2 regions of the Pseudomonas sp. GL_090 genome follow, and region 2 is predicted to be linked to the other one. Evidence: riboswitches for the same ligand, from Rfam matches in the RefSeq annotation. Region 2 holds a riboswitch; the other holds the start of a gene.
The links. A riboswitch is a leader RNA that binds a small molecule or an ion and turns the genes downstream of it on or off. The one in region 2 is predicted to bind cobalamin.
Positions count from the first base shown of each region.

Region 1: linked by a shared signal. The riboswitch ahead of cobO (cob(I)yrinic acid a,c-diamide adenosyltransferase) and the one ahead of cobW (cobalamin biosynthesis protein CobW) in region 2 are both predicted to bind cobalamin.

Region 1 is NZ_CM174452.1:1,881,214-1,895,962, forward strand. It holds gene AC3ITA_RS08350 (AI-2E family transporter) at 1-378, shown strand, start outside; gene hda (DnaA regulatory inactivator Hda) at 609-1,313, shown strand; gene AC3ITA_RS08360 (C40 family peptidase) at 1,536-2,168, shown strand; gene AC3ITA_RS08365 (C40 family peptidase) at 2,334-2,870, shown strand; gene AC3ITA_RS08370 (O-methyltransferase) at 2,889-3,551, shown strand; gene AC3ITA_RS08375 (PQQ-dependent sugar dehydrogenase) at 3,662-4,975, opposite strand; gene AC3ITA_RS08380 (hypothetical protein) at 5,042-5,626, opposite strand; cobalamin riboswitch at 5,780-6,012, shown strand; gene cobO (cob(I)yrinic acid a,c-diamide adenosyltransferase) at 6,095-6,706, shown strand; gene AC3ITA_RS08390 (cobyrinic acid a,c-diamide synthase CobB) at 6,703-8,073, shown strand; gene bluB (5,6-dimethylbenzimidazole synthase) at 8,070-8,720, shown strand; gene cbiB (adenosylcobinamide-phosphate synthase CbiB) at 8,717-9,625, shown strand; gene cobD (threonine-phosphate decarboxylase CobD) at 9,618-10,610, shown strand; gene AC3ITA_RS08410 (cobyric acid synthase) at 10,607-12,058, shown strand; gene cobU (bifunctional adenosylcobinamide kinase/adenosylcobinamide-phosphate guanylyltransferase) at 12,180-12,701, shown strand; gene cobT (nicotinate-nucleotide--dimethylbenzimidazole phosphoribosyltransferase) at 12,698-13,753, shown strand; gene cobC (alpha-ribazole phosphatase family protein) at 13,750-14,325, shown strand; gene AC3ITA_RS08430 (adenosylcobinamide-GDP ribazoletransferase) at 14,328-14,749, shown strand, end outside.
Region 2 is NZ_CM174452.1:2,784,994-2,799,742, forward strand. It holds gene nfuA (Fe-S biogenesis protein NfuA) at 1-161, shown strand, start outside; gene cobM (precorrin-4 C(11)-methyltransferase) at 330-1,076, opposite strand; gene AC3ITA_RS12415 (cobalamin biosynthesis protein) at 1,160-1,573, opposite strand; gene AC3ITA_RS12420 (CbtA family protein) at 1,570-2,277, opposite strand; gene AC3ITA_RS12425 (CbtB domain-containing protein) at 2,289-2,480, opposite strand; cobalamin riboswitch at 2,602-2,827, opposite strand; cobalamin riboswitch at 3,005-3,217, shown strand; gene cobW (cobalamin biosynthesis protein CobW) at 3,321-4,391, shown strand; gene cobN (cobaltochelatase subunit CobN) at 4,395-8,222, shown strand; gene AC3ITA_RS12440 (magnesium chelatase ATPase subunit I) at 8,383-9,390, shown strand; gene AC3ITA_RS12445 (vWA domain-containing protein) at 9,510-10,055, shown strand; gene AC3ITA_RS12450 (phospholipase D-like domain-containing protein) at 10,244-11,890, shown strand; gene AC3ITA_RS12455 (NADH:flavin oxidoreductase/NADH oxidase family protein) at 11,898-13,124, opposite strand; gene AC3ITA_RS12460 (MerR family transcriptional regulator) at 13,202-13,606, shown strand; gene AC3ITA_RS12465 (hypothetical protein) at 13,693-14,421, opposite strand.

The DNA.
Region 1 (14,749 bases), 900 kb from region 2:
CTGCTGATTGGCCTGATTGCCGGCCTGGCGGCGATCGTGCCGTACATGGGGTTTATCATCGGCATTGGCGCGGCGCTGCTTGCTGGGCTGTTCCAGTTCGGCGGTGATCTTTATCCGATGCTCGGCATTGTCGCGGTATTCATGGTCGGTCAGGCGCTGGAGGGTATGGTGTTGACCCCTTGGTTGGTCGGTGACCGGATTGGCCTGCACCCGGTGGCGGTGATTTTCTCGATCCTGGCCGGTGGTGAGCTGTTTGGCTTTACCGGTGTGCTGCTGGCATTGCCGGTCGCGGCGGTGATCATGGTGTTGGTGCGCCATGTACATGATTTGTATAAGGTTTCTGAAATCTACGGGGGAGTCGACGAGCCGCAGGTGTAAGGGGCGTCGATAGCTATTGGCAGGCTGCCCGGGTTCGTGCCGGATCAGCCTGTCGGCGTCGCCCGCCTGTCACATGCACCGCCAAAGAATCTGCCACAAAACCGGTGCATTAACGCAAACCTTTGATTTTGCTTGTGGTCTGTCGCATTGTGCGGTCCGCTTCACGGGTATAAACTTCGCAAACTTTACACAGAGGCCACTAACGGTTCCTTTGGAACTGTTCAGTCAGCATGAAACCGATTCAGCTGCCCCTAGGTGTGCGTCTGCGTGACGACGCCACCTTTATCAACTATTACCCAGGCGCCAATGCCGCTGCACTCGGCTATGTCGAGCGGCTGTGCGAAGCCGACGCCGGCTGGACAGAAAGCCTGATCTACCTTTGGGGCAAGGACGGGGTGGGGCGTACGCACCTGTTGCAGGCCGCCTGCCTGCGCTTCGAGCAATTGGGCGAGCCGGCGGTGTACCTGCCGTTGGCCGAACTGCTCGATCGCGGTATCGAAATCCTCGACAACCTCGAACAGTACGAACTGGTCTGTCTGGATGATTTGCAGGTGGTTGCCGGGCGGGCGGACTGGGAAGAGGCGCTGTTCCATCTGTTCAATCGCTTGCGTGACAGTGGCCGACGCTTGCTGATTGCCGCATCGACATCCCCGCGTGAGTTGCCGGTGAAGCTGGCGGATCTCAAATCCCGGCTGACCCTGGCCTTGATCTTCCAGATGCGCCCGCTGTCCGATGAGGACAAACTGCGTGCCCTGCAATTACGCGCATCCCGTCGCGGCCTGCATCTGACCGATGAAGTCGGGCATTTCATTCTGACTCGCGGTACCCGCAGCATGAGTGCGTTGTTCGAGCTGTTGGAACGCCTCGATCAGGCTTCCCTCCAGGCCCAGCGCAAGCTGACCATCCCGTTTCTGAAAGAAACCCTCGGCTGGTAAGCCCGCTGAAACCGGGGCTTTTAGCCGGTTCGGCAAATTTCAGGCGCCAGCAATCCCGCTTTCCTGCAAGGTTGCAGGCCGCGTGCATGTTTAAAATGGGCTTAAGCGCTTAGATGTAAACGGGAAACGGATAAGTCACAAAAAGATCGATTGAATTTGCAAATGAGGATGATAGCGGGCATAGTCTCGGCTTCTTTACAACTTTCAGCCACGGTCGTGCCCATGCTAAATCGCTTCGCACCCCTCGTGCCTCTCGCACTCGTCACCCTGTTGTTCGGTTGCGCTGCCCACACTCCAGTGGCCCAGCAAGCTCCGCAACAGCAGGTTCAACACTCGGCCACTGCCCAGTCTTCCGCTCTCTTTCAGGAAGAGCTGGCCACCGAAAAAGAACTCGCAGACTTCGCTGGCGGCAAGTCCTACCAGCTTCCGGTCCTGGCCGACAGCATCCTCGAACGTGGCATGTCCCTGATTGGTACCCGTTACCGTTTCGGCGGTACTTCTGAAGCCGGCTTCGATTGCAGTGGTTTCATCGGTTACCTGTTCCGCGAAGAAGCGGGCATGAACCTGCCACGCTCCACCCGCGAAATGATCAACGTGGACGCTCCGCTGGTCTCGCGCAGCAAACTTGAGCCGGGCGACCTGCTGTTCTTCGCTACCAACGGTCGTCGTGGTCGCGTCAGTCACGCCGGGATCTACCTGGGCGACAACCAGTTCATCCACTCCAGCAGCCGCCGCAGCGGCGGTGTGCGCATCGATAGCCTGGGCGACAGCTACTGGAGCAAGACTTTCATCGAAGCCAAGCGCGCCCTGGCAATGGCACCTAACGCGTCGCCAATCGTCACTGCACGTAAATAAGCGGACATTTTGTAAGGCGAACTTAAAGTCTTACTTGAAGTTTGTCGTGTAGCCGCTAGAATCTTGATCTACAAATGATGGCAAACCGCCTGCGTCCAACGCAGGCGGTTTTCTTTTCTGCGCTCCCCGCAGAAAAAGCCGCAGCCAGATCAGGATGTTCTGCTTATGACGACGTCGGCCCGCCTCGCAATCATGTTCTTCGCAGCGCTGCTCAGTGCCTGCGCCAGCCGCACACCGCCTCCTGCGCCGGTGATTCGCGCTCCCATCGTATTTGGTTCCTCGCAGGCTTTTTCGCCCGAAGCGGAAGACGTGCTGTTTCGCGCCCTCGGTCTGGTGGGCACGCCTTATCGCTGGGGTGGCAACACGCCGGATTCCGGGTTTGATTGCAGTGGCCTGATCGCTTACGTGTACCGCGATGTCGCCGGTATTGCTTTGCCGCGCACCACGCGTGAGATGATCTCCATGCAAGCGGCGAATGTAGGCAAGGAAGGCCTGCAGACCGGCGACCTGCTTTTCTTTGCCACCAATGGCGGTTCCCAGGTCAGTCATGCCGGCATCTATGTGGGAGAAGGGCGCTTCGTCCACGCGCCGGCCACCGGCGGCACCGTGAAGCTCGACAGCCTGTCCAAGGCGTATTGGCAAAAAGCTTACCTGAGCGCCAAGCGTGTTCTGCAGCCTGAGCATCTGGCGCGCAATCCGTAACCTTCGGAGCTGCTGGTCATGACTGCTCGCACGCTTAATCTCGACGACGACCTGTACCAATACCTGCTCGATGTTTCCCTGCGCGAAACGCCGCTGCTCAAGCGCTTGCGCGATGAGACCCAGGCGCTGCCGATGGCGCGCTGGCAGGTGGCGCCTGAGCAGGGGCAGTTTCTTGCCCTGCTGGTGAAACTGACGGGGGCCAGGCGCTTGCTCGAAGTCGGCACCTTTACCGGCTACAGCGCGCTGTGCATGGCGGCGGCGTTGCCCGCTGACGGTTCGCTGATTTGCTGTGACATCCCTGGCGACTACAACGCCATCGCGCGGCGCTACTGGCAAGAAGCGGGGCTGGCCGGGCGGATTGACCTGCGGCTGGCTCCGGCGCTGGAAACCCTTGCCGAACTTGAGCGACAAGGGCAGGGCGGGCAGTACGACCTGGTGTTCATCGATGCCGACAAGGCCAACTACCCGGCTTATCTGGAACACGCCCTGCAATTGCTGCGGGTCGGTGGGCTGGCGGTGTTCGATAACACCCTGTGGAGCGGGCGCGTGCTCGAGGCCAGCCCCGAGAGCGCGGACACCCGGGCGATTCAGGCGCTCAACCGGGCGTTGAAGGATGATGCGCGGGTGGATTTGTCCTTGTTGCCGATCGGGGATGGTTTGACTCTTTGCCGCAAACGCTGAGCCCCTGTAGGAGCGAGCCTGCTCGCGATGGCTGTGGGGCAGGCAACATCAAAGTTGAATGCGCCGGCCTCATCGCGAGCAGGCTCGCTCCTACAGGTGATGTAGTGCCGTTACCTGGCAGCCGACACCCGCCACACCTTGTTCCCCACGTCATCGGCCACCAACAGGTCACCCTGTCGGTCGATCACCACGCCCACCGGGCGGCCCATGGCCTGTTCCTTGTCGTTGAGAAAACCTGTGAGCACTTCAACGGGCTTTCCGACCGGTTTGCCTGCGCTGAACGGCACGAAAATCACTTTGTAGCCACTGTGGGGGTTGCGGTTCCATGAGCCGTGCTGCCCGATGAATGCCCCTTGGGTGAAAGGTGGCGGCAACTTGCTGTTTTCGGCGAAGGTCAGGCCCAGTGATGCCGTGTGCGGTCCGACGGCGTAGTCCGGGGCGATAGCCTTGGCCACCAGGTCCGGGTTTTGCGGCTCGACGCGAATATCGACATGCTGGCCGTAGTAGCTGTACGGCCAGCCATAAAAAGCGCCGTCTTTCACTGAGGTGATGTAGTCCGGTACCAGGTCACTGCCGATTTCATCCCGTTCGTTGACTGCGGTCCACAGCGCACCACTGTGCGGTTCCCAGGCCATGCCGTTGGGGTTGCGCAAGCCGGAGGCGAAGATCCGCTGCCGGCCGGTGGCGCGATCCACTTCCCAGATCGCCGCGCGACCTTCTTCCTTGTCCATGCCGTTTTCGCCGACGTTGCTGTTGGAACCTACGGTGACGTATAGCTTGCTGCCGTCCTTGCTGGCGATGACGTTTTTCGTCCAGTGATGGTTCAGCGGCCCACCTGGCAGGTCGACCACCTTGATCGGCGGTGACTTGATCTGCGTATCGCCACTTTCATAGTGAAAACGCAGCAGGCGATCGGTGTCGGCCACATACAGGTCATTGCCGACCAGGGTCATGCCAAAGGGCGAGTTGAGGTTTTGCACAAACACCGTGCGGGTTTCCGCGACGCCGTCGTGGTCCTTGTCGCGCAGCAAGGTGATGCGGTTGGCGCTGGGCACCCTGGCTCCGGCGCGGCCCATGACTTTCTTCATCACCCAGCCGCGAATGCCTTTGCCGTCTTCGGGTTTGGGTGGTGCATTGGTTTCCGCTACCAGCACATCGCCATTGGGCAGTACATAAAGCCAGCGAGGGTGATCCAGGTCTTCGGCAAAAGCGGCTACTTGAGTGCCTGTGGCGGCGACGGGTTTCGCACCCTGCGGCCAGCCGATGGCCGGGGCGATGTTCACGGTCGGCACCAGTGTCTTGTTGGGTTCTGGTAGTCGGGGTGACGGGCCGGTGCCGTCGGAGACTTGCAGGCGGGAGGTCTCGCCACAAGCGGCGAGCCCTGCGCCAAGCGCGATAACGAGAACGAGCGGGGGCGTGCGCATGCTGGTCTTCCCTATGAATGCCTTGTTCTAATCATAGAGAAGGGTTGTCGTGCGATGGTTCAACCCTCAGCCGCGTGCCTCCTTGAACAGCACTGCAATACCGGGGTGATAGTTGCCGGCTTCGTTGCGCAACTTGCGATAGGCATAAGGGAAATACCAGGCGACAGCGCAGGTGTGTTCCTTTTGCAGGTCGTCGACCATGTCCTGGAGTTCTTCCGGTGTGGCGCCCTGCTGGGCTTTTTGCGGGGCGACGAACAGGCAGCCGAGCTTCAGGTCGCTGGCGTGGCTCAGGCGCTTCGCATCGCTGGCGATATCGAGCAGGGCCTGGGACAGGTTGAGGCTGTTGACCCGTGGCCAGCGCTGGCTGGTCTGGATGTAGGCGCGGGTTTCGGGGGAGGCCAGGAGCAGGTCGGCGCGGCTGTTGCGCTCGCCTTCTTCGGTCTGCTTGCGGGTGGGGGTCTGTTGCAGCGTGACCATCTCGGCCATCCAGGCGGCGGCGGACAGCAGTCCGAGATTGGCCTTTTCGTCGTGCCAGTACGGTGTGTCGCCATCGCCGCGGACGGCGTTGTAACGGTCGATGCATTCGAACCAGTGCTCGAGCACCGGACGCAGGAATTCCAGCTTTGGATTGCTGATGATCATGCCTTGCATGGGCTCACCCTTGTTATTGTGTTGTGAGATTGTGGCTCTTTGATATCACTGCTGAGAGCGTGGCACAAGATTGACGTCAGTTTATTGATTGATGGCAGTTATTCGGTCGATGGCCTCCCGGCTTTAATTGACGCTCCACCCCCAACCCTCTAACCTTCGCGGCTTGTTTCAGGTGCTCTGTGGCTTGGGTCGACAGAGTGAAACAGGGAAGCCGGTGAGTGAGTCCTTCTGTTGGTCGAAGGCCCGCAATTCCGGCGCTGCCCCCGCAACGGTAAATGAGTGAAAACTGTGTGTGATGCCACTGTGTCGATTTGATGCGGGAAGGCGCACAGTCTGGCCCCGCGCCACTCATGAGCCCGGAGACCGGCCTGATTCATCCAGCGGCATCACGGTGGGCGATGCCAGGCTTTTTGCCTTCTATTGTTGTGCCTGCCCGCCGTTATTCCTGCCTCAACGGAGAGCTCCCCCATGACTGATACCCCCGATCGTGACGAACGCCACCTGGCGCGCATGCAGCGCAAAAAAGCCGTGATCGACGAGCGCATCGCCAATTCCCCGAACGAGTGTGGCCTGCTGCTGGTGCTGACCGGCAACGGTAAGGGCAAGAGCAGCTCGGCTTTCGGCATGCTCGCCCGCGCCATGGGGCACGGCATGCAATGCGGCGTGGTGCAGTTCATCAAGGGCCGCAACAGCACGGGTGAAGAGTTGTTCTTCCGGCGCTTTCCCGAGCAGGTGCGTTTTCATGTGATGGGCGAAGGCTTTACCTGGGAAACCCAGGACCGCCAGCGCGACATCGCCGCCGCCGAAGCCGCCTGGGCGGTGTCGCAGCAACTGCTGCGCGATCCGTCCATCGGCCTGGTGGTGCTCGATGAGCTGAACATCGCCCTCAAGCACGGCTACCTCGATCTCGATCAGGTGCTCAGCGACTTGCAGGCCCGACCGCCGATGCAACACGTGGTGGTCACCGGTCGTGCCGCCAAGCCGGAGATGATCGAGATGGCTGACACCGTCACCGAGATGGGCGTGATCAAACACGCCTTTCAAGCGGGGATCAAAGCGCAGAAAGGCGTCGAATTGTGAGTCAGCCTCGGCACTGTCCGGCGGTACTGATTGCCGCGCCGGCCTCTGGCCAGGGCAAGACCACCGTCACCGCGGCGCTGGCCCGATTGCATCGCAATCAGGGGCGCAAGGTCCGTGTGTTCAAGTGCGGCCCCGACTTTCTCGATCCGATGATCCTCGAGCGCGCCAGTGGTGCGCCGGTGTATCAACTGGACATGTGGATGGTCGGCGAGCAGGAGAGTCGCCGCTTGCTGTGGGAAGCCGCCGCTGAAGCCGATCTGATCCTGATCGAGGGCGTCATGGGGCTGTTCGACGGGACGCCGTCGAGCGCCGACCTGGCGCGGCATTTCGGTGTTCCGGTGCTGGGTGTGATCGATGGCACCGCCATGGCCCAGACCTTCGGCGCGTTGGCCCTGGGGCTGGCGCGTTATCAGCCGGATTTGCCGTTCGCCGGCGTGCTGGCCAATCGTGTCGGCACGCTGCGCCACGCGCAACTGCTTGAAGGCAGCCTGACTGAAGGTTTGCGCTGGTACGGCGCGCTGTCCCGGGAAACCGGGATCGAATTGCCGAGCCGGCACCTGGGGCTGGTGCAGGCCAGCGAGTTGAACGATCTCGACCTGCGCCTCGATGCGGCCGCCGATGCCCTGGCCAGCAGTTGCGAGGTTGCGCTGCCGCCGACAGTCGAGTTCGCCGCCCCTGATGTCATCGCGGTCGAACCGCTGCTGGCCGGTGTGCGCATTGCCGTCGCCCGGGATGAAGCCTTTGCGTTCACTTACGGTGCAAGCCTGGATCTGCTGCGGGCGATGGGCGCCGAGTTGTCCTTCTTCTCGCCGATCCGCGACTGTGCGTTGCCGGAGGCGGACAGTCTGTATCTGCCGGGTGGTTACCCGGAACTGCACCATGTTGCGCTGGCGCAAAACACCGCGATGCTCGACGCGATCCGCGCCCACCACCGGGCGGGCAAACCCTTGCTCGCCGAGTGTGGCGGCATGCTGTATCTGCTCGACTCACTGACCGATGTCGAGGGCACTCGCGCCGAACTGGTTGGCTTGCTGGCCGGTGATGCGGTCATGCAAAAGCGTCTGGCGGCGTTGGCGTTGCAAGCGGTGGAATTGCCGGAAGGCTCGCTGCGCGGGCACACCTATCACCATTCGCTGACCACCACTGAACTGGCGCCGATTGCCCGTGGCTTGAGCCCTAACGGTGGGCGCGGAGCGGAGGCGGTCTACCGTGAAGGGCGGATGACCGCCTCTTATGTGCACTTTTATTTTCCGTCGAGCCCCTCGGCGATTGCCGCGCTGTTTGCGCCGGACCTTGAGGCCGTCATCGCTTCCGTAATGGATCACCTGACTCCTGTGGGAGCGAGCCTGCTCGCTAAGCGGCCATGAGCGACAACGCATTCTCTGAAGCCGAACGCACAGCGGTCTATCGCGCCATCGCCGAACGCCGCGACATGCGCCACTTCAGCGGCGGCACCGTCGAGCCCGAATTGCTCCGGCGCCTGCTCGAAGCGGCGCATCAGGCCCCCAGTGTCGGCCTGATGCAGCCCTGGCGCTTCATCCGCATCAGCGATCGCGCCTTGCGCGGGCAAATCCAGGCCCTGGTGGAAGAAGAACGCATCCGCACCGCCGAAGCCCTCGGCGAGCGCAGCGATGAGTTCATGAAGCTCAAGATCGAAGGCATCAACGATTGCGCCGAGGTTCTGGTCGCCGCACTGATGGACGACCGCGAGCAGCATATCTTCGGTCGCCGCACGCTGCCGGAAATGGACATGGCTTCGCTGTCCTGTGCCATCCAGAACCTTTGGTTGGCGTCCCGCGCCGAAGGGCTGGGCATGGGCTGGGTGTCGCTGTTCGAACCCCAGGCACTGGCGGACTTGTTGAGGTTGCCGTCGGGAGCCAAACCGCTGGCGGTGCTGTGCCTCGGGCCAGTCAAAGAGTTCTACCCGGCGCCGATGCTGGTGCTCGAAGGCTGGGCACAGGCGCGTCCGCTACATGAATTGCTGTATGAAAATTATTGGGGAGTGAGTCAATGAGTGTGGCGTTGTTGAGTGTCGCCGCGGTTGCGCTGGATGCGCTGCTGGGTGAACCCAAACGCTGGCATCCGCTGGTGGCGTTCGGCCGATTTGCCGAGCGCATCGAGCAACGTTTCAACGGCGGCGGTCGCGGCTGGCGCAGTCATGGCGTCACCGCGTGGGTGATCGCCGTATTGCCGCTTACGCTGCTGGCCACGGCACTCTCCTGGGCGCCCTATGTCGGCTGGATCGTCGAGATTCTCGCGCTCTATTGCGCCCTCGGCATGCGCAGTCTCGGTGAGCACGTCACGCCTGTGGCCAAGGCCCTGCGCGGCGGAGATCTTGATGAAGCACGCAAACGCGTGAGCTATCTGGTCAGTCGCCAGACCAGCGAACTGGATGAAACCGAGATCGCCCGTGCCGCTACCGAGTCGGTACTGGAAAACGGCAGCGATGCAGTATTCGCGGCGTTGTTCTGGTTTGCCGTGGCCGGTGCGCCGGGCGTGGTGCTCTACCGCCTGAGCAATACGCTGGATGCGATGTGGGGTTATCGCAATGAGCGTTTCGAACGGTTCGGCTGGGCGGCGGCGAAAGTCGACGACGTGCTCAATTACATTCCCGCGCGCCTGGTGGCACTGACTTACGCGCTGCTGGGCAAAACCCGGTTGGCGTTGAAATGCTGGCGCACCCAGGGCCCGACCTGGGACAGCCCGAACGCCGGCCCGGTGATGGCGGCAGGGGCGGGTACCCTTGGTGTCGAATTGGGCGGGGCGGCGATTTATCACGGCGAATTGCATCAGCGTCCGCAGTTGGGCGAAGGCGTGCCGGCGGATGCCGACTCCATTGACCGGGGCTGGCAATTGGTCCAGCGCGGGGTATGGTTGTGGCTGCTGATTCTCTGTCTGGGGGCCGAATTTTATGCTTGAGCACGGTGGGCGATTGCGCAAGGCGGTGCTCGAATACGGCATAGAGGAAGCCGACTGGCTGGACCTGTCCACGGGCCTTGCGCCTTGGCCGTTCCCGGTGCCGGATATTCCGCTGCGGGCCTGGGCCCGTTTGCCGGAGACGGACGACGGCCTGGAGCAGGCCGCCTGTGATTACTACGGCACCTTGCAGGCATTGCCGGTCGCCGGCTCGCAAATGGCGATCCAGCTGCTGCCGCGATTGCGTCGGGCGGGCAAGGTCGGCGTGCTGTCACCCTGTTACGCCGAGCACGCCGAAGCGTGGCGTCGCAACGGCTACATCGTGCGTGAAGTGCTGGAGCAGGAAGTCGACTTCTTTATCGACAGTTTCGACGTGCTGGTGGTGGTCAATCCGAATAACCCCACAGGCCTTAGCCTCACCCCCAGTCGCCTGCTCGACTGGCACACACGGCTGGCCCAGCGCGGTGGCTGGCTGGTGGTGGACGAAGCGTTCATGGATAACACGCCGCCACTGAGCCTGGCGCCGTTTGCCCATCAAGTCGGGCTGATCGTCTTGCGTTCCTTCGGCAAGTTTTTCGGCCTGGCCGGTGTGCGCCTTGGGTTTGTGCTGGCAGAACGCAAGTTGCTCAAGTTGCTGGCTGAACAAGTGGGGCCCTGGGCCGTGAGCGGGGCAACCCGGGTCGTGGGCCAGGCCTGCCTGCGCGATACGCAAGGGCAGGCGCGGCAACGGCTGCGCACCGAAGAGGCCAGCGAGCGCCTTGCGTCGTTGCTGGAGCAACACGGCTTCGAGCCCCAAGGCGGTTGTGCGCTGTTCCAGTGGCTGATCACCGAGCGCGCCGAAGAACTGTATGAATTCATGGCGCGGCGCGGCATTCTCCTGCGGTTGTTCACGCACAACGGCAGCCTGCGATTCGGCTTGCCCGGTAACGAAATCGCCTGGGTACGACTGGCGCAGGCGTTCGACGATTTCGCCAAGGACAACCAATGACCACGCTGATGGTGCAGGGCACCACATCGGATGCCGGTAAAAGCACGCTGGTGACCGCGCTGTGCCGTTGGGCCACGCGCCAAGGCGTCAGGGTGGTGCCGTTCAAGCCGCAGAACATGGCCCTCAACAGTGCGGTGACGGCCGACGGTGGCGAGATCGGCCGCGCCCAGGCGGTACAGGCCCAGGCCGCGAACCTTGCACCGCACACCGACATGAACCCGGTGTTGCTCAAGCCCAACAGTGACACCGGTGCCCAGGTGATCATCCATGGCCGCGCCGTCACGACCATGAATGCCGTCGCCTATCACGACTACAAAACCATCGCCATGCAAGCGGTGCTGGCCTCCCACGAGCGCTTGAGCGCGGCGTATCCGCTGGTGATGGTCGAGGGCGCGGGCTCGCCGGCGGAAATCAATCTGCGGGCCGGCGACATCGCCAACATGGGCTTCGCCGAAGCGGTGGATTGCCCGGTGCTGCTGATCGCCGATATCAATCGCGGCGGGGTTTTCGCCCATCTGGTAGGCACTCTTGAATTGCTGTCGCCGAGCGAACAGGCGCGGGTCAAAGGCTTCGTCATCAATCGTTTTCGTGGCGATATCGCGTTGCTGCAACCCGGCCTCGACTGGCTCGAAGAGCGTACCGGCAAACCGGTGATCGGTGTGCTGCCGTACGTGATGGACCTGCACCTGGAGGCCGAGGACGGCATCGATCAACGCCAGACCGATAAAGTTGAGCAAGTGCTGAAAGTGGTGGTCCCGGTGCTGCCGCGCATCAGCAATCACACCGATTTCGATCCGCTGCGCCTGCATCCGCAAGTGGACCTGCAATTCATCGGCCCCGGCCAGGCGATTGCGCCTGCCGACCTGATCATTCTTCCTGGCTCGAAAAGTGTGCGCAGCGACCTCGCGTACCTGCGGGCCAACGGCTGGGACACCGCCATCGCCCGGCACCTGCGTTACGGCGGGAAACTGCTGGGGATTTGTGGCGGTCTGCAGATGCTCGGAGAGCAAGTGCATGACCCGCTGGGCCTTGAAGGGGCGTCGGGTTCCAGTGCCGGTTTGGGGCTGCTGGCGTTCCAGACTCTGCTCGAACAAGAGAAGCAGTTGCGCAATGTGCGCGGTCGTCTGGCGCTGGAAGATGCGCCGGTGGCGGGCTATGAAATTCATGCCGGCGTGACCACCGGCCCGGCCCTGGAAAACGCCGCAGTGCACCTGGATGACGGTCGCTGTGAGGGTGCGCAAAGTGCTGACGGGCAGATTTTCGGCACCTACCTCCACGGGCTGTTCGAATCGGCGGCGGCGTGCAGTGCGCTGTTGCGATGGGCGGGGTTGCAGGAGGTGCAGGACGTGGATTATCACGGCTTGCGCGAGCGTGATATCGAGCGGTTGGCGGATCTGGTGGAGAAGCATCTGGATACCGGGCTGTTGCGGCAGCTCTGCGGGTTTTGATGCGGTTTTAATACCGGTATCGCGAGCAGGCTCGCTCCTACAGTTGACTGCGTTTCCATGTGGGAGCGAGCCTGCTCGCGATGACTTAAGTTGCCTCACCGAAGATTTCAAGGAAACAACCATGCTCCAACTGATCCTCGGCGGCGCCCGCTCCGGCAAGAGTCGCCTGGCTGAAAAGCTCGCCATCGACAGCGCCCTGGCCGTGACCTACATCGCCACCAGCCAGCCACTGGACGGAGAAATGAGCGAGCGGGTGGCCCATCACCGTGCCCGTCGTCCTGCCAAATGGGCATTGATCGAAGAACCGGTGGAGCTGGCCCGGGTGCTGCGCGAATCCGCCCGTATCGACCGTTGCCTGCTGGTGGATTGCCTGACCTTGTGGCTGACCAATCTGCTGATGCTCGACGATGCCCAGCGCTTGCAAGCCGAGCGTGATGCCTTGCTGGACTGCCTGGCGTCGCTGCCGGGTGAAATCATTTTTGTCAGCAACGAGACCGGAATGGGTGTCGTGCCGCTGGGCGAATTGACTCGCCGCTATGTCGATGAAGCCGGTTGGCTGCATCAAGCTCTGGCTGAGCGTTGTCAGCGTGTCGTCCTGACCGTCGCCGGCCTGCCCCTGACTCTGAAAGGAACTGCGTTATGACTCAATCCTGGTGGCTGAACCCGTGCAAGCCGGTCGATACCCAAGTGGTCGAACAGGCCCAGGCGCGGCAACAGCAACTGACCAAGCCGGCCGGCTCCCTTGGCCAGCTGGAATCGGTGGCGGTGCAACTGGCGGGTTTGCAGGGGCGGGTCAAGCCGAGTCTGGAGCAGGTGTGGATCGCGATTTTTGCCGGTGACCACGGCGTCGTCGCCGAGGGTGTGTCGGCGTTTCCCCAGGAAGTGACCGGGCAGATGCTGCTCAACTTCGTCAGCGGTGGTGCCGCGATCAGCGTATTGGCGCGGCAGCTGGGCGCTTCCCTTGAGGTGGTTGACCTTGGCACGGTCACGCCGTCGCTGAGCCTGCCGGGCGTGCTTCACCTGAACGTCGGCCCGGGCACGGCAAATTTTGTACAGGGACCGGCCATGACCGCGGCCCAGGGGCAACTCGCCCTGCAGGCCGGCCGTGACAGCGTGCAGCGGGCAATCGCCAGCGGTGTGCAGTTGTTTATCGGTGGCGAAATGGGCATCGGTAATACCACCGCCGCCAGCGCCCTGGCGTGCGCGCTGCTCGATTGCCCGGTGGTGCATTTGACCGGGCCTGGCACTGGGCTCAGCGCTGATGGTGTCAGCCACAAAGCCCAAGTGATCGAGCGCGCCCTGGCATTGCATGGCGCGCAGCGTGGCGATGCCTTGCAGACCCTGTTCAACCTCGGCGGTTTTGAGATCGCCGCGCTGGTCGGTGCCTATCTCGCCTGTGCCCAGGAAGGTGTCGCGGTGCTGGTGGACGGCTTTATTTGCAGCGTCGCAGCGCTGGTCGCGGTGCGCTTGAATTCTGAATGCCGTCAGTGGCTGTTGTTCGGTCATCGCGGCGCCGAGCCGGGGCATCGTCATGTGCTGGAAACCCTGAAGGCGCAACCCTTGCTCGATCTCGGCCTGCGGCTTGGCGAAGGCAGTGGCGCGGCAATGGCTGTGCCGCTGCTGCGCCTGGCGTGCGACCTGCACGGGCAGATGGCGACCTTCGCCGAAGCCGCTGTGGCAGATCGTCCGGCATGACTTTGCGCCTGGATCTGTTGCGTCACGGTGAAACCGAACTCGGCGGTGGCTTGCGTGGCAGCATCGATGATGCGTTGACCGACACGGGCTGGGCGCAGATGCGCGCCGCCGTGGTCGGGCAAGGGCCGTGGGATCGGCTGGTCAGTTCGCCGTTGCAGCGTTGTGCGCGATTTGCCGAGGAGCTGGGTGCGCAATCGGGTGTGCCGGTGCAACTGGATAAAGACCTGCAAGAGTTGCATTTCGGCACCTGGGAAGGGCAGAGCGCGGCGGCGTTGATGGAAACCGACGCGCAGGCTCTGGGTCTGTTCTGGGCCGATCCTTATTCGTTCACGCCGCCTCAGGGTGAGCCGGTTGCAGAGTTTTCGGCGCGGGTGCTGGCCGCGCTGGAGCGCTTGCACGCGACCTGTGCCGGTGAGCGCATTTTGCTGATCAGCCATGGCGGTGTGATGCGCCTGTTGTTGGCACAAGCGCGCGGGCTGCCACGGGAGCAGTTGCTCAATGTTGAGGTCGGGCATGGCGCGCTGTTTTCGCTGACGGTGGAGCCTGCGGGCGTGTTGAAGGAAGTACTCTGACCATGCTGCCATTCTGGATCGCTCTGCAATTTCTCGGCAGCCTGCCGATTCGCCTGCCCGGTATGCCCGAGCCCCGGGAGCTGGGGCGGTCGCTGCTGTTTTATCCGTTGGTGGGATTACTCTTTGGCGTGATTCTGTGGGCAGTCAACTGGCTGTTGCCGGGCACGCCGACCTTGCTGCACGCGGCGCTGTTGCTGAGCGTCTGGGTGCTGCTCAGCGGCGGCTTGCATCTGGATGGCCTGGCGGACAGCGCCGATGCCTGGCTCGGAGGTTTTGGCGACCGCGAGCGCACGCTGACCATCATGAAAGACCCGCGCAGCGGGCCGATCGCCGTGGTGACGCTGGTGTTGGTGTTGCTGCTCAAGTTCACCGCGCTGCTGGCGCTGATCGAACAGCCGCATTCACTGGCATTGATCATCGTGCC
Region 2 (14,749 bases):
GCATCGCCGTTCTGCAGTTCGGCGGTGGTTGCCAGGGCTGCGGCCAGGCCGACGTGACGCTGAAGGAAGGCATCGAGCGCACCTTGCTCGAGCGCATCCCGGAGCTCAAAGGCGTTCGCGACGTGACCGACCACACGCAGAAAGAAAACGCCTACTACTAAGGTGTTCGCTGCGAATTGAAAAACGGCGCCCCGTGAGCGCCGTTTTTTTATGGGTTGAATTCATTGACGCCTTCGCGAGCAGGCTCGCTCCCACAGTAGATCTTCAGTAACCAGGGACTTGTGCCCCGCACAGACCATTGTGGGAGCGAGCCTGCTCGCGAAGGGGGCTTATGGGCGATAGAGATGCGCATGCCCGGCGCGATACAGCGACGACTCACTGAAGTGGTCACTGCCCAGCACCCGACCCACCAGAATCAACGCGGTACGGCGAAAGCCCTTGGCTGCAACCTTCCCGGCAATATCCTCCAGCGTGCCTACCACCCAATCCTGATCCGGCCAGCTCGCGCGGTGCACCACCGCAATCGGGCAATCGGCGCCATAATGAGGTAGCAGTTCCTCAACGATCTTCGCCAGGTGATTGACCCCCAAATGAATTGCCATGGTCGCGCCGTGCTGCGCCAGGCTGGAGAATTCCTCTCCCGGTGGCATGGCGGTCTTGTCGGCGTAGCGAGTCAGGATCACGCTCTGCGAAATGTCCGGCAGGGTCAGCTCCGCGCCCAGGAGCGCCGCGCAAGCGGCGGTGGCCGTCACGCCGGGTACGATTTCGAACGCAATGCCCAGCTCACGCAGATAGCGAATCTGCTCGCCAATGGCGCCATACAGGCTCGGATCGCCGGAGTGCACCCGGGCGACATCCTGGCCTTTGGCGTGGGCGCTCTTGATCAGGTCGATGATCTGTTCCAGATGCAGTTCGGCGCTGTTGACCACCTGTTCGGCACAGTGACCTTCCAGCACGGCGGCGGGCACCAGGGAGCCGGCATAAATGATCACCGGGCAGCTGCGAATCAGCCGCTGGCCCTTGACGGTAATCAGTTCGGGGTCGCCGGGACCTGCGCCAATGAAGTAGACGGTCATGGTCGGTTCCTGTGGGGAAATAGAGGCTGAACAGGGCTTCAGATGAAGAATGTTCATGATCAAAGGCGGGGATTATCGGTTTTTTACGCAGCGCCGGCCAATGCCAGTGTTGCCTGGGCGTATTTTTGTCGTGGAATCAGCAGTTTTGCCGGGGCCTGGGCCAGTTGTTCCGCCAGGGCCAGTGCGGCGCTTTCCGCCACGCCGTAGCAACCGGTGCGTTCAAACGCTATTTGCGATTGATGACTGAGTTGCGGTTCATAAGCGGCCAGTTGTTCACTGCTGAAATACATCAATTCCAGGCCAAGCTGCTGAGCCAGTTCGATTAACGCAGGTTCGTCGCGCTTCGAATCGATGCTGGCCAGTGCCTTGATTTCATGACGCCCAATCTGGTGCGCCTCCAGCGCCTGATCGAGCAGCGCCAACAACGTGCTGACAGGGCAGCCTCGCTGGCAGCCCAGGCCGACCACCAGGGTCGGCGCTGTGCTGATATCGGTCATGCGTGGTATTGACCATCGCTTTTGCGACGGAACAACCAGGCGCTGATCAGGCCCAGGGCCAGCCAGAACGCCACGTTGGTCAGTTGCGAAGCGATTTTGAACCGGGTTTCCAGCGCCTCTGGAGCGAGCATCGAATGCACTTCCGGTTGCGGTGCGCCAATCACATGGGGAACGGCGAGGATCGCTGCACCCAGGACTTTCATCAGCCAGTGACGGCTGAACACGATCAGTGCGATACCGACGGCGGTGGAGGCGGCGGTACCGACCCACCACAGTTGCCGTTGTGCCAGGTCGGCGGCGGCGGTGCCGGGCAGTTCAGGTGGCAGGCCGAGGGTCGGCGCGAGCACGAAGGTCGCGTAACCGGCCAGGCCCCAGAGCAGGCCTTGCGAGGTTCTGGTCGGCGCACGCAAGGTGTACAGGCCAGCGAGCATCAGGGCGAAACCGACGGCCACCACCAGGTTGCCGCCAGTGGTCGACAGCACGCGCTGCCAGCCGTCTTCCGGCTCCCAGGCTTGCGCATCGTGAGTGTGGGCAGCCGTCGCACCGTCGGCGTGTTCATGCATTTCAACAGCGGCCGGTTCGGATTTTTCGTAGGTCTCGGCCTGCAAAATCAGCGGGGCGACCCAGAAGCTTTGCAGCAGGGTCAACAACAGGGCGGCCAGCAGCCCTGTGAAACCTGCGGTTTGCGCAATACGCTTGATCATGTCGACAGCTCTCAATGGCACGGGAACGCGGAGCTGTGACGGGTATCGTGGGCGGCGTTGTGCACCGCTTCGATGTGCGAGAAACCGGCAAAATACACAAGGCAGGCGCCCAGAATCGACGCGCAGACGGCGGCGGTCAGACGTTGGGTCAGGGTTGAGGTGGTGCTCGCGGCTGTGTGTTCGGCGCTGCTGATGATCGACATGGCGTTTCCCTCTGGTCTGTCAGCGGGGAATAAGAGCGCATGCAAAAACCCGCACGACCAGGCGCGCAGAGGTTCAAACAGCGCCCGCCCACCGCGGGTTTGTTGGTTCAGTGACCGTACTGGTCACTTTGTGTTGCGGGCCGGTCTCCGGGCTCACGAGGGGCAAAGGCTTTGGCCTGAACCTGAAAACATCACCTTCCCATACCTTGCAGGCACAGTGGATCTGACGCTTCGCTCGCTTACCGTTGCGGGGGCAGCACCGGACTGACATGGCTTAAGAGTAAAGCACATGATTCACCGGTTTCCCGTTTCACCCTGTGAAGGGCACCCGTAACAAGGCGTGTAGGAGAGCATGGGCGGGGGTTGGGCGTCAATTGGCAAGGGTTCTCAACTCGAAACCGAGGTGACTTCATCGCGAGCAGGCTCGCTCCCACAAGGGACCGCATTCCAATGTGGGAGCGAGCCTGCTCGCGAAGGGGGCACCGCCGATTTCAAGTGAACATTGACCCGCCCCAAGACCATGCGTAGCCTTGCGCTTTCGAGGTTCTTCGGCGTTTGTCGAAGCTAAGAAGGGAACGCGGTCGATGCCGCGGCTGCCCCCGCAACTGTGAACGGTGATGTTCGTTGCCACGCCACTGCAGGCTCAAGTCATGAGGCCGGCGGGAAGGCGCAGCGAATGCCAGGCTCAAGGCCGGCACACCGTCAGCCAGGAGACCTGCCTCGTCACAGATTCTCACTTTCAACCGGGCGGGGTGATCCGGTGGCGAACTCTTCAGGCACGCGCGTCCGTGTTGCCGGTCGTCGTCCCGTATGCCCGCCACTTAAGCCATAGGGCATCCGATGAAAACACTGGCCAAACTCCCCGTCACCATCGTCACCGGCTTTCTCGGCTCGGGTAAAACCACGCTGCTGCGGCACATGCTCGACAACGCCCAGGGTCGCCGCATCGCGGTGATCGTCAACGAATTTGGCGAGCTGGGCATCGACGGCGAAATCCTCAAGCAGTGCTCCATCGGTTGCACCGAAGAAGAAGCCAACGGCCGTGTCTATGAGCTGGCCAACGGCTGCCTGTGCTGCACCGTCCAGGAAGAATTCTTCCCGGTGATGCGCGAACTGGTGGCCCGTCGCGGCGATCTGGACCACATTCTCATCGAAACGTCCGGCCTGGCGCTGCCAAAGCCGCTGGTGCAGGCCTTCCAGTGGCCGGAAATCCGCAGTGCCTGTACGGTGGATGCGGTGATCACCGTGGTCGACAGCCCGGCCGTGGCCGCCGGCACCTTCGCCGCGTTCCCGGATCAGGTCGACGCCCAGCGCAAACTTGACCCGAACCTGGACCACGAATCGCCGTTGCACGAACTGTTCGCCGACCAACTGGCCAGTGCTGACCTGGTGATCCTCAACAAGGCTGACCTGATCACCCCGGCGGACCTGGCCCGCGTGCGCCTGGAAGTCGCCGAGGAATTGCCGCCAGCGGTGAAAATCATCGAAGCCAGCAGCGGTCGCCTGCCGCTGGACGTGCTGATCGGCCTGGGTGCCGGCTCCGAAGAACACATCGACGGCCGTCACAGCCACCACGACCATCATCACGATGGCGACGACGATCATGACGACCACGATCACGACGCCTTCGATTCGATCTCCATCGAACTGCCGCAAGCCGACGAAAGCCTGCTGCTGGACGCGTTGACCCAACTGGTGGTCCAGCACGGCATCCTGCGGGTCAAGGGTTTTGCGGCGATTCCGAACAAGCCGATGCGCCTGCTGATCCAGGGCGTGGGCACGCGTTTCGACAAGCATTTCGACCGCCAGTGGGGCGCCGAAGAAGCGCGAGTCACCCGCCTGGTGCTGATCGGCCAGCAACTGGACGCCACTGTTCTCGAAGCGCAATTGCGCGCCGCGCTCAGCGTGTAAGCCATGCACCTGCTCAGGACCCAGCCCGGCGGTTTCGTGTCGGATGACAATATCGCCGACCTTGGACAAACCCCCGCCGAGCTGGTGGTCCTGTGCAGCGGCGATTCCAGCCTGGCGCTGCTTGCCGAAGCGGCGCAACAGTTGCCCGACGATTACCCGAGCGTGCGCCTGGCCAACCCGATGCAGGTGCAAAACCATGCCTCGGTGGATTTGTATGTCGATGAAGTGCTGCGTCACGCCCGGGTGATCCTGATTTCGCTGCACGGCGGCATCGCCTATTGGCGTTATGGCATCGAGCGCCTGGTCGAGCTGTCGCAGCGCGGTGTGCAGGTGATTCTGGTGCCGGGCGATGATCGCCCGGACCCGGAGCTCAGTGACCTGAGCACCGTCGGTGCCGAAGATCGCGACCGGCTCTGGCAGTTTCTGCGTCAGGGCGGTATGGGCAACGCCCTCGATTTCTTCCGCTGCCTGGCCAACCGCTGGCTGGCCCGTGATTACACCTGGGGCGAGCCGCAAACCCTGCCACGCACGGCGGTTTACCATCCGCACAAACATTCTGCCGCACTGAGCGACTGGCAGGCCGACTGGCAGGCCGGTCAACCGGTGGCGGCGGTGTTGTTTTACCGCTCGCATTTGCAGGCGGCGAACACCGCGTTCATTGATGTTTTTTGCCAGCGTTTGCAGGCGGCGGGGTTGAATCCGTTGCCGATTGCCCTGGCCAGCCTTAAAGAGCCCGGTTGCCTTGGCGTGGTCGAGGACTGGCTGGACGAGGCCAGCGTCTCGGTGATCCTGAACACCACTGGCTTCGCCCAATCCAGTCCCGAAGCACCGCATCTGCGCCCGTTTCGCCGCGATATTCCGGTGATCCAGGCGATTTGCGCCCAGGACAACGAACCGGGTTGGCGCGCCAGCGAACAGGGCCTTGGCCCCCGTGATCTGGCGATGCACATAGCCTTGCCTGAACTGGACGGACGCATCATCAGCCGCCCGATCAGTTTCAAGGACCTGGCGTGGCGCAGTGAGCGCAGTCAGTCGGATGTGGTCTGCTACCGGGCCCAACCTGAGCGCATGGACTTCGTTGCCGAACTGGCGCGGCGCTGGGTCGATCTGGCGCGGGTGCCCAATGCTGAAAAACGCATTGCCTTGATTCTCGCCAATTACCCGACCCGCGACGGTCGCATCGGCAATGGCGTCGGCCTCGATACCCCGGCCGCCGCGCTGAATATCCTGCGGGCGCTGCATGCCGAAGGTTATCCGTTGCCGGCTGAGTTGCCGGACAGCGGCACCGCGCTGATCCAGCAGTTGCTGGGTGGCGTCAGCAACGATCTTGAGACCCTCGACCTGCGCCCGTGCCAGCAAAGCCTGGGCATGGATGATTATCTGGCGATGTTCAACGCACTGCCCGAAGCCAACCGTGCGGCGGTGCTCGAACGTTGGGGCGCGCCGGAAAGCGACCCGATGTGCCGCAGCGGACGGATGATGATCGCCGGCCTGCGCTTGGGCCTGACCTTCGTCGGCATTCAACCGGCGAGGGGTTATCAGGTCGATCCGAGCGCGGTGTATCACGACCCGGACCTGGTGCCGCCCCACGGTTACCTGGCGTTCTACTTCTGGCTGCGCAACGCCTACGGCGCCCACGGTGTGATCCACGTCGGCAAGCACGGCAACCTCGAATGGCTGCCGGGCAAAGGCGTCGGGCTGTCGGAACATTGTTGGCCAGATGCTTTGCTCGGGCCGCTGCCGAACATCTATCCGTTCATCGTCAACGACCCGGGCGAGGGCGCCCAGGCCAAGCGGCGCACCCAGGCGGTGATCATCGATCATCTGATGCCACCTTTGACCCGCGCCGAAACCTACGGCCCGCTACGCAACCTCGAATTGTTGGCCGATGAATATTACGAAGCGCAGTTGCTGGACCCACGTCGTGCCCGAGAGTTGCAGCGCGACATCCTGCAGCTGGTGCGTGACACCCACATCGACCGCGAACTGCAACTGGACGAGCAGCTCGACAGCGATGCCGACGCGGCGATCTGGTTGCCGCGGCTCGACACCTACCTGTGCGACTTGAAAGAGTCGCAGATCCGCGACGGCCTGCATGTGTTCGGCGAATCGCCCACCGGTCGTTTGCGCATCGATACCTTGCTGGCGTTGTTGCGCATTCCAAGGGGCGATGGCCGGGGGGCGCAATCGAGCCTGCTGCGGGCACTGGCCAAGGCCTTCGGGCTGGGGTTCGATCCACTGGATTGCGCGCTGGCCGAGCCCTGGACCGGGCCGCGTCCCGAGCCGCTTTTGCTGATCAGCGACGAGACCTGGCGTACGGCGGGGGATACCCGCGAACGCCTCGAGCTGTTTGCCACACAACTGATCTCGCAGGCATTGGCCGACCCATGCAGGAGCGAGCCTGCTCGCGATGGAGTGTCAGCCACATTGATGCCAACTGACACTCCATCGCGAGCAGGCTCGCTCCTACACGAGGTGCAAGCCATCATCGACAACCTGCGCGAGGTGGTCGCCCCGCGTCTGGACGCCTGCGGTCCGGCGGAAATGCGCGGATTGCTCGATGCCCTGGGCGGTCGCTTCGTCCCGGCCGGTCCCAGCGGCGCGCCGAGTCGTGGTCGCCTGGACGTGCTGCCCACCGGTCGCAATTTCTATTCGGTGGACGTGCGCAACCTGCCGACCACCACGGCGTGGCGCATCGGGTTCCAGTCGGCCAACCTGATCCTCGAGCGGCACCTGCAAGACCACGGCGATCATTTGCGCCAGCTCGGCCTGTCGGTGTGGGGCACCGCGACCATGCGCACTGGCGGTGATGACATCGCCCAAGCGATGGCGCTGATGGGCGTGCGTCCGGTCTGGGCCACCGGCAGCCAGCGGGTCGACGATTTCGAGATTCTGCCGTTGAGTTTGCTCGACCGTCCGCGGGTGGACGTGACTTTGCGCGTGTCCGGTTTCTTCCGGGATGCCTTTGCCAATCTGATTCGCTTGTTCGACGCGGCGGTGCAAGCGGTGGCCGACCTCGATGAGCCGGACGACCTCAACCCGTTGGCGGCCAAGGTACGCGCCGAGCGTGCAGCCTTGCTGCAGTCAGGGCTCGATGAAGAGGCTGCGCGACGTCAGGCCGGCTGGCGGATATTCGGAGCCAAGCCCGGTGCCTACGGCGCGGGCGTGCAGGGCGCCATCGACGGTCGCCTGTGGCAGAGCCGTGAGGACTTGGCGGAGGTCTACCTCAACTGGGGCGGCTACGCTTACGGCGGTTCCGACGAAGGCACCGCCGCCCGCGAACAGTTCAGCCAGCGCCTGAGCCAGGTACAGGCGGTGCTGCAAAACCAGGATAACCGCGAGCACGATCTGCTCGACTCCAACGATTACTACCAGTTCCAGGGCGGCATGCTCGCGGCGGTGGAAAGCCTGAAGGGCGAGGCGGCGGCCAGCTATCATGGCGACCACAGTCAGCCGGACCTGCCGAAGATTCGCACCTTGAAGGAAGAGCTGAACCGGGTGATCCGCTCCCGGGCGGCCAATCCGAAGTGGCTCGAAGGCGTTAAGCGTCACGGCTACAAAGGGGCGTTCGAAATGGCCGCGACGGTCGACAACCTGTTCGCCTTCGACGCCACCACGCAGTTGATCGACGATCACCAGTACGCGTTGCTGGCCGATGCCTATCTGCTCGATCCGGACACCCGGGATTTTGTTCGCGAACACAATCCCCATGCCTTGCGCGACATGACCGAGCGCATGCTCGAGGCGCAACAGCGCGGGATGTGGAAGGAGCCCGGCGAGTACCGCGAGGCACTGGAAAATCTGTTGCTGGATATAGAAGAAGACGGCTAATTACCGCAAATCCTGTAGGAGCGAGCTTGCTCGCGATGGACTTAAGGGCGACGCGTTTTTCCAGTAAACACGCGTCATCGTTAACGACCATCGCGAGCAAGCTCGCTCCCACAGGGATTGGGGCGCCAGTGAGATCACCGACCATGACCGAGATAAAACAATGACCGACATCCCCCATTTCCCGCTCTCCGCCGTGGTCGGCGCCGACGATTTGAAACTGGCCCTGTACCTGACCGCCATCGACCCGAAAATCGGTGGCGTACTGATCGAAGGCCCGCGTGGCATGGCCAAATCGACCCTGGCCCGTGGCCTGGCGGACCTGCTGGCCAGCGGTCAGTTCGTCACATTGCCGTTGGGTGCCACCGAGGAACGCCTGGTCGGCACCCTCGATCTCGACGCAGCGCTGGGCGAAGGTCGCGCACAGTTTTCCCCCGGCGTACTGTCCAAGGCTGACGGAGGCGTGCTCTACGTCGACGAGGTCAATCTGTTGCCCGATCACCTCGTTGACCTGCTGCTCGATGTGGCCGCCAGCGGCACCAATCTGGTGGAACGTGACGGTATTTCCCATAGGCATTCGGCGAAGTTCGTGCTGATTGGCACCATGAACCCGGAAGAGGGTGAACTGCGTCCGCAATTGCTGGATCGTTTCGGCTTGAACGTCGCCCTCGGTGGCCACACCGCGCCGACCGAGCGCGGCCAGATCATCCGCCGTCGCCTGGATTTCGACAGCGATCCGCAAGGTTTCTGCGCCGAATGGGAATCCGCGCAGGCGTCTCTGCGCGAACGTTGCCAGAACGCACGCAACGCACTGGCAAAGATTCCTCTCGATGACCAGGCGCTGGCACACATCACTGAGCGCTGCTTTGCCGCCGGCGTCGATGGCTTGCGCGCCGACCTGGTCTGGCTGCGTGCCGCCCGGGCACACGCCGCCTGGCGCGGGGCGCATACCATCGCCGAGGACGATATCGACGCCGTTGCCGAGTTCGCCTTGCGCCATCGTCGTCGCGAGCATTCACCACCGGCACCTCAGCCATCCCAGGCTGCGCAACCCGCTGCACCGCAGAACGCCAATCCGAGCGAAGGTCAGGGCCGGTGGGGCGAGTTGCCTGCCCAGGCGCTCGCGGTCGGCGCACGACGTGAAGTGCCGAGCTGGCCAAAAAAGCCCTAGGCATTCGCCCTCGATCAGATGCGGGGGCGAATGCCAGACCCCGTGCCGGGCGGCTGGACCACGGCAAACAGGGCAAGCGACACGCAGCCCCCGGCGGCTCCGTCAACTGGCCTGGCACATTGCTCAATGGCCGACCGCGTCAGCGCGACGACCTGTTGTTTCACCTGCGTACTCGCTCGCCCCATGAACTGTGGCTGGTGATTGTCGATGCGTCGGCTTCAACCCGCCGTCATCAGGCGTTGAGTGATGCCAAAGGCTTGCTGGCGCAGCTGTTCGATGATGCCTACCGCCAACGTGCGCGACTGGCGTTGCTGACCGCCAGCGGCTCGGTGCCCAAGTGGCAGGTGCAAGGGTTGAAGGCTTCCAACGGTTTGCGCCATTGGCTCGATGGGCTCGGCGCAGGCGGCGGAACGCCGTTGCTGGCGGCGCTGGGTGAGGCGAGGCACTGGCTGGCCGCGCGGCAAAAGCGTTTTCCGGCGGAACAGCAAAGATTTTTATTGGTGACCGATGGGCGGCTGAAGGACTGGTCCATGCTGCCGGCAATCGAATGTCCAGGGCTGGTGATCGACATCGAACGCGGGCCGATTCACCTTGGCCGGGCAAAGGTGTTGGCAGCGCAGATGCAGGTTGATTATCGACACATCGATGAGCTGATTTCAGGTTGAGTTTTGTGCTGACAGTGCCGGCCCCATCGCGAGCAGGCTCGCTGCCACATTGGAATGCACTCTCCTGTGGGAGCGACGGTGCGACGATTCGACCTGCTCGCGATGGCATCCCTCGGGTATTGGATAATTACGGTTACCCGCATCGCTGCCCTATGCTGCTGTAAGCAAGCCATCCACAGGAGTGACCCATGCGCGTTCTAACCCGCAATGATCAGGACGATTTTCGTGTCAAAGCCTACGCCGGCACCAATGGCGTGCTGTTGGCCATGGACCTGGCCGAATCCCGTCGCATTGGCCTGTTGGGTTTTGCCATTGAAAAACAGCAGGGCAGCAAACCCTGGATGTTTCTGTTCAATAGCCTGACATTCCCGGACAAGGACCATACCTTCCCCCGGTTCCACGCCACGCCCAGCGATATTGCGCCGTTACAGAAATTCCGTGGGGCCGATTACGCGGTCAATCCGGGGATGACGATCCACTATCGGGTCTATCCGGTCTACGGCAGCCACAATGCGCCACAACTGGGTGAGTGCCTGGCGGTAACGGTCACCTCCGACGATGGCCATCCTGGCAACCAAAGCGTCAACTTCAACCGCGCAGTAGCCGCCAGTCAGGCGTTCGAGCGCAAGTTTCCCGATCTCGATGCACTCATCGGCAAAAAGCACAAGCTGCCCATCGAAGCCTGGCCCGATGCCCCGCGTAGATGGTTGGAGAACGGTTTGCTCGGGCGCTTGTTGGGGTTTATCGAGCGTGCTGTCGATGGCCAGTGGGCGCTGGATATCGCCATCTATGAGTACCAGTTGCAGGTGATTGTCGACGCAGTGGAGGCTGCGCTGGAACGCGGCGTGAAAGTTCGCGTCCTTTATCACGCGCAACCGGGCGAAGACACTACCGCCTTGAACGAGGTCAGTCTGAAAAATATCCCCCAGGCGAACAAACGCGGGCGGGTCACCCACAATATCTTTCACAACAAGTTCATGGTCTTGAGTCGGCTTGACGCAGCGGGGCAGCATCAGCCCGAAGCGGTACTCTGCGGCAGCACCAACTTCACCCCCAACGGCGTTTACCGTCAGGCCAACGTGGTGCATGTGCTGGACGATACGCGGCTCAGTACCCTTTATCTGCAAACCTTCGAGCAGGTCTGGAGCACGCCGGCAGATGTCGGCGCCACGCGGCAATGGATCACGCAGCACAACCCGATGGATCCGACGCAGGCCCTTTTCGCCGGGTTCTCGCCGCGCTCGGGCGGGGGGGATCTGGATGAATTCGTCTCGATCATCAATGCCGCGAAAAAGGACGTGCTGTTCGTCACTGCGTTCGCCTTGCCCGACGCTATCCTCAACGCCTTGCTCGGCTTGCCCCATGACGATATCCTGCGCTATGGCCTGCAAAATACCACCAGCGAAATCACCGGGTTTCACGCCGACCGCACCGCTGAATTCACCACCGTTGCCCTGCTCGACAAAGGGCTGGAAGGCTGGCTCCAGGAAAGCAGGGAGGGTCAGAAGGGCAATATCCTGGTGCACACCAAAGCCATCGTCACTGACTTCACCAGTGATGCGCCGACGATCATCAGCGGTAGCCACAACCTCAGCGCCGCAGCCAGCAACGGCAATGACGAAAACTATCTGATCATTCGCGGCGATACCGATCTGGCAGACCGTTATGGCCTGGAGTTGCTGCGGTTCTACGAGCATTACCGCTTTCGCTATTTCGCGAAAAAGCTTGCGCTCAAGCAGGTCCAGCCGTTGGCGACGGATAACAGCTGGACTGATGACTATTACCGCGCGGGGAATCTACGGATGTTGTCGCGACTGCGGTTTACCGGCCAATAGCGATCCATCATTGCGCGCTCATGGCCCGGCGATACTGACGCGTGCGTTTGGCGATGTATAACTGATCAATAATCAACGCCAACAACGCCGAAACCTTGGGTCGGGTTTTGCGCCCACGGCTCAAGCGATGCAGCTGGAACTTGACCACCGCCATGCTCGCCAGCGCCGCCAGGGGCTTGCGCTTCCAGCGGATCGGCGGCAGTTGCGGATGACTGTCCCGGCCTTCGCGCCAGTGCTTGACCAGGTGCGGTTCCACGGCCAGCGCGGTGCCGATGCCAGCCATGGCAATGCCGCTGTCGAGCACCTGTTCGACGATTGCCAAACGGCGGATCCCGCCGGTCACCATCACCGGCATCCGCGCCACGCTGGCCAGTTCACCGGCCATTTCCAGAAAGTACGCCTCCCGTGCCAGGGTCCGGCCGTCGCGCGCTTCGCCTTGCATGGCCGGTGCTTCGTAACTGCCACCGGAGAGCTCCAGCAGGTCGATCGCTTGTTCGTTGAGCCACTGGATCACTTGCCGTGCATCATCGGCATCGAAACCACCGCGCTGGAAGTCCGCTGAATTGAGCTTCACCGACACACAAAATTGCGGCGACACCGCCTGGCGAACCGCCTCGACAACGGACAACAGCAGACGCGCGCGATTTTCCAGGGCGCCGCCCCATTGATCGGTGCGCCGATTGGTGAGTGGCGAAAGGAACTGGCTGATCAGGTAACCGTGGGCGGCGTGGATCTGCACTCCGGTAAAACCGGCTTTCTCGGCCAGTGCGGCGCTGGCGGCGAAGCGTTGGATCACCTCTTGGATATCGTCCTCGGTCATGGGCTTGGGTTCGGCGAACATCTTCGAGAACTGGCCGAGATCCAGCGCGACCGCCGATGGCGCCAAGGCTTGCTGGCCGAGGTTGGCCATGGTCTGGCGGCCAGGATGGTTGAGCTGCACCCAGAAGTGCGCACCGCCGGCCCGACCGACACTGGCCCACTGGCGGAAACGATCCAGGTGGCGCTCGTCTTCCAGGGCTACACCGCCGGGGCCGGTCATGGCGCGGCGGTCGATCATCACATTGCCGGTCAGCAACAAGCCGGCTTCACCCTCGGCCCAGGCCTGATACAGGCGCAACAGCGCCTGGTCGGGCACCTGATCGGTGTTGGCGAGGTTCTCTTCCATCGCGGCTTTGGCAATGCGATTGCCGATGGTCTGGCCGTTGGGCAAATTCAAGGTTTGGAAGGGTGACATGCTTGACTCCTCAAAGTGATGAGCAGAGGCTAAGCTTAAAGTTAACTTTAATGTCAAGCAGGTAAAATGAGGCCGCAATGAAAATTGGCGAATTGGCGCAGTTGAGCGGGTTGACCGCATCACGCATCCGTTTTTACGAGTCTCAGGGCTTGATCCGGCAGGTCGAGCGTTCTTCCAACGGTTATCGGCGTTACTCGCAACAGGCGCTGCAAACCCTGCAACTCATCCAATGCGCACAACAAGCCGGTTTCAGCCTGGAGGAACTCAAGCAGTTGCTGCCGGATACTGTGACGGGCGCGTTCAAGCACGACGAGTTGATGGCCGGCCTGCATCGCAAGATCGAGCAGATCGACGAGATGCAACGGCACCTGGCCCATAGCAAGGCGCAGTTGCTGGGCTGGATCGACACCATACAGGCCAGGCCCGAAGGCATGAGCTGCGATGAGAATGCCGAGAGGGTGATGACGACATTCAAACACTAGGTCGGGCAAGGACACGGGAACCGGATTGCGCATCAGCGTAGCGGCCCCACGTGCGTCCGACTGTGAACACATTGTTCGCAGGACTTTTACTGTTGAACGGGCAAAACAGTTTGTTTGACTGGATAGGCAAAAGACTCGGTGTTATCGATAGTCGCATAAACGGTCTGCTCATCTCCTGGCTTTATGGGAGCAGGAACGTTAGGAAAAGAACTGATGTATCGGTCTTCACTCCAGCGCGTTGTATATAAACCCATGAGATACGGGAGCAAGGTAGCCCCGGTATAAAATTCCCCAGGTGAAACAGAAAAAATGGTGGTGATGGAGGTTTTGATTGGAAAAAAGATCGCACTTGGATAAGTGCCACATAACGGATAGTTTGGATCGTTACGGGAGCATGTTGACGGTGGCTCCTGCCCGACGACCAGTTTGGTGGGCGGTGAGCTGATACCGTTTACAAATACCGAAAATGAAATGCCCTTTCCCGGCAGGTTTTGCAGATTCAATTGAGACATCGTGAAGTCGCCGTTAGACAGCGTGGATACCTGCTTCAAGATGACGCCATCACTGGTTACCGCCGTTACCATGAAAGGACCTGCAAACGTGGTTCCAACGATAGTCCCCGAAATGGATGTGGCACTTTTTGAAAGTGGTGTCGTGACACAAACTTCAGGGCCATTCTGGCCGATGAACTTTCCATTGACCAAGCTGCTGCATTCTTCGCTGACCGTGGAAACAGTCGCGTCGGGATCAACGTTGCAAGCTGTCAAACCCATTCCCAGCGTCGCGCAAAAAAATAAAGTTTTCGCCGTATTCATGTTCGATTCCCTTTGGTGTCGACAGTCAGATACGCCGCCAGTATTTCCTCGCCTACTCCGAAGCGTCTACTGTCATAGTTGACAGTAGTGATCAGTTTGTCCGGGTTTAAACAGATGTTTTTCAATGGGCACACAGCGTTCGGCTAGTGATGAGAAACGCTATGTGCCGAGGGTGGGATAGATCATTTTTTGATTGTCTTGAATTGGTTCATTGCGCGCTCGGTTGTGAACCAGATACCCGCCCTTTGTAGCCAACGGTAGCGGTCTGGATTCCGTGCGTTTGGTAACATTTTTTCCTGTTTGCACGCATCCCTCTGATTCAAAACAA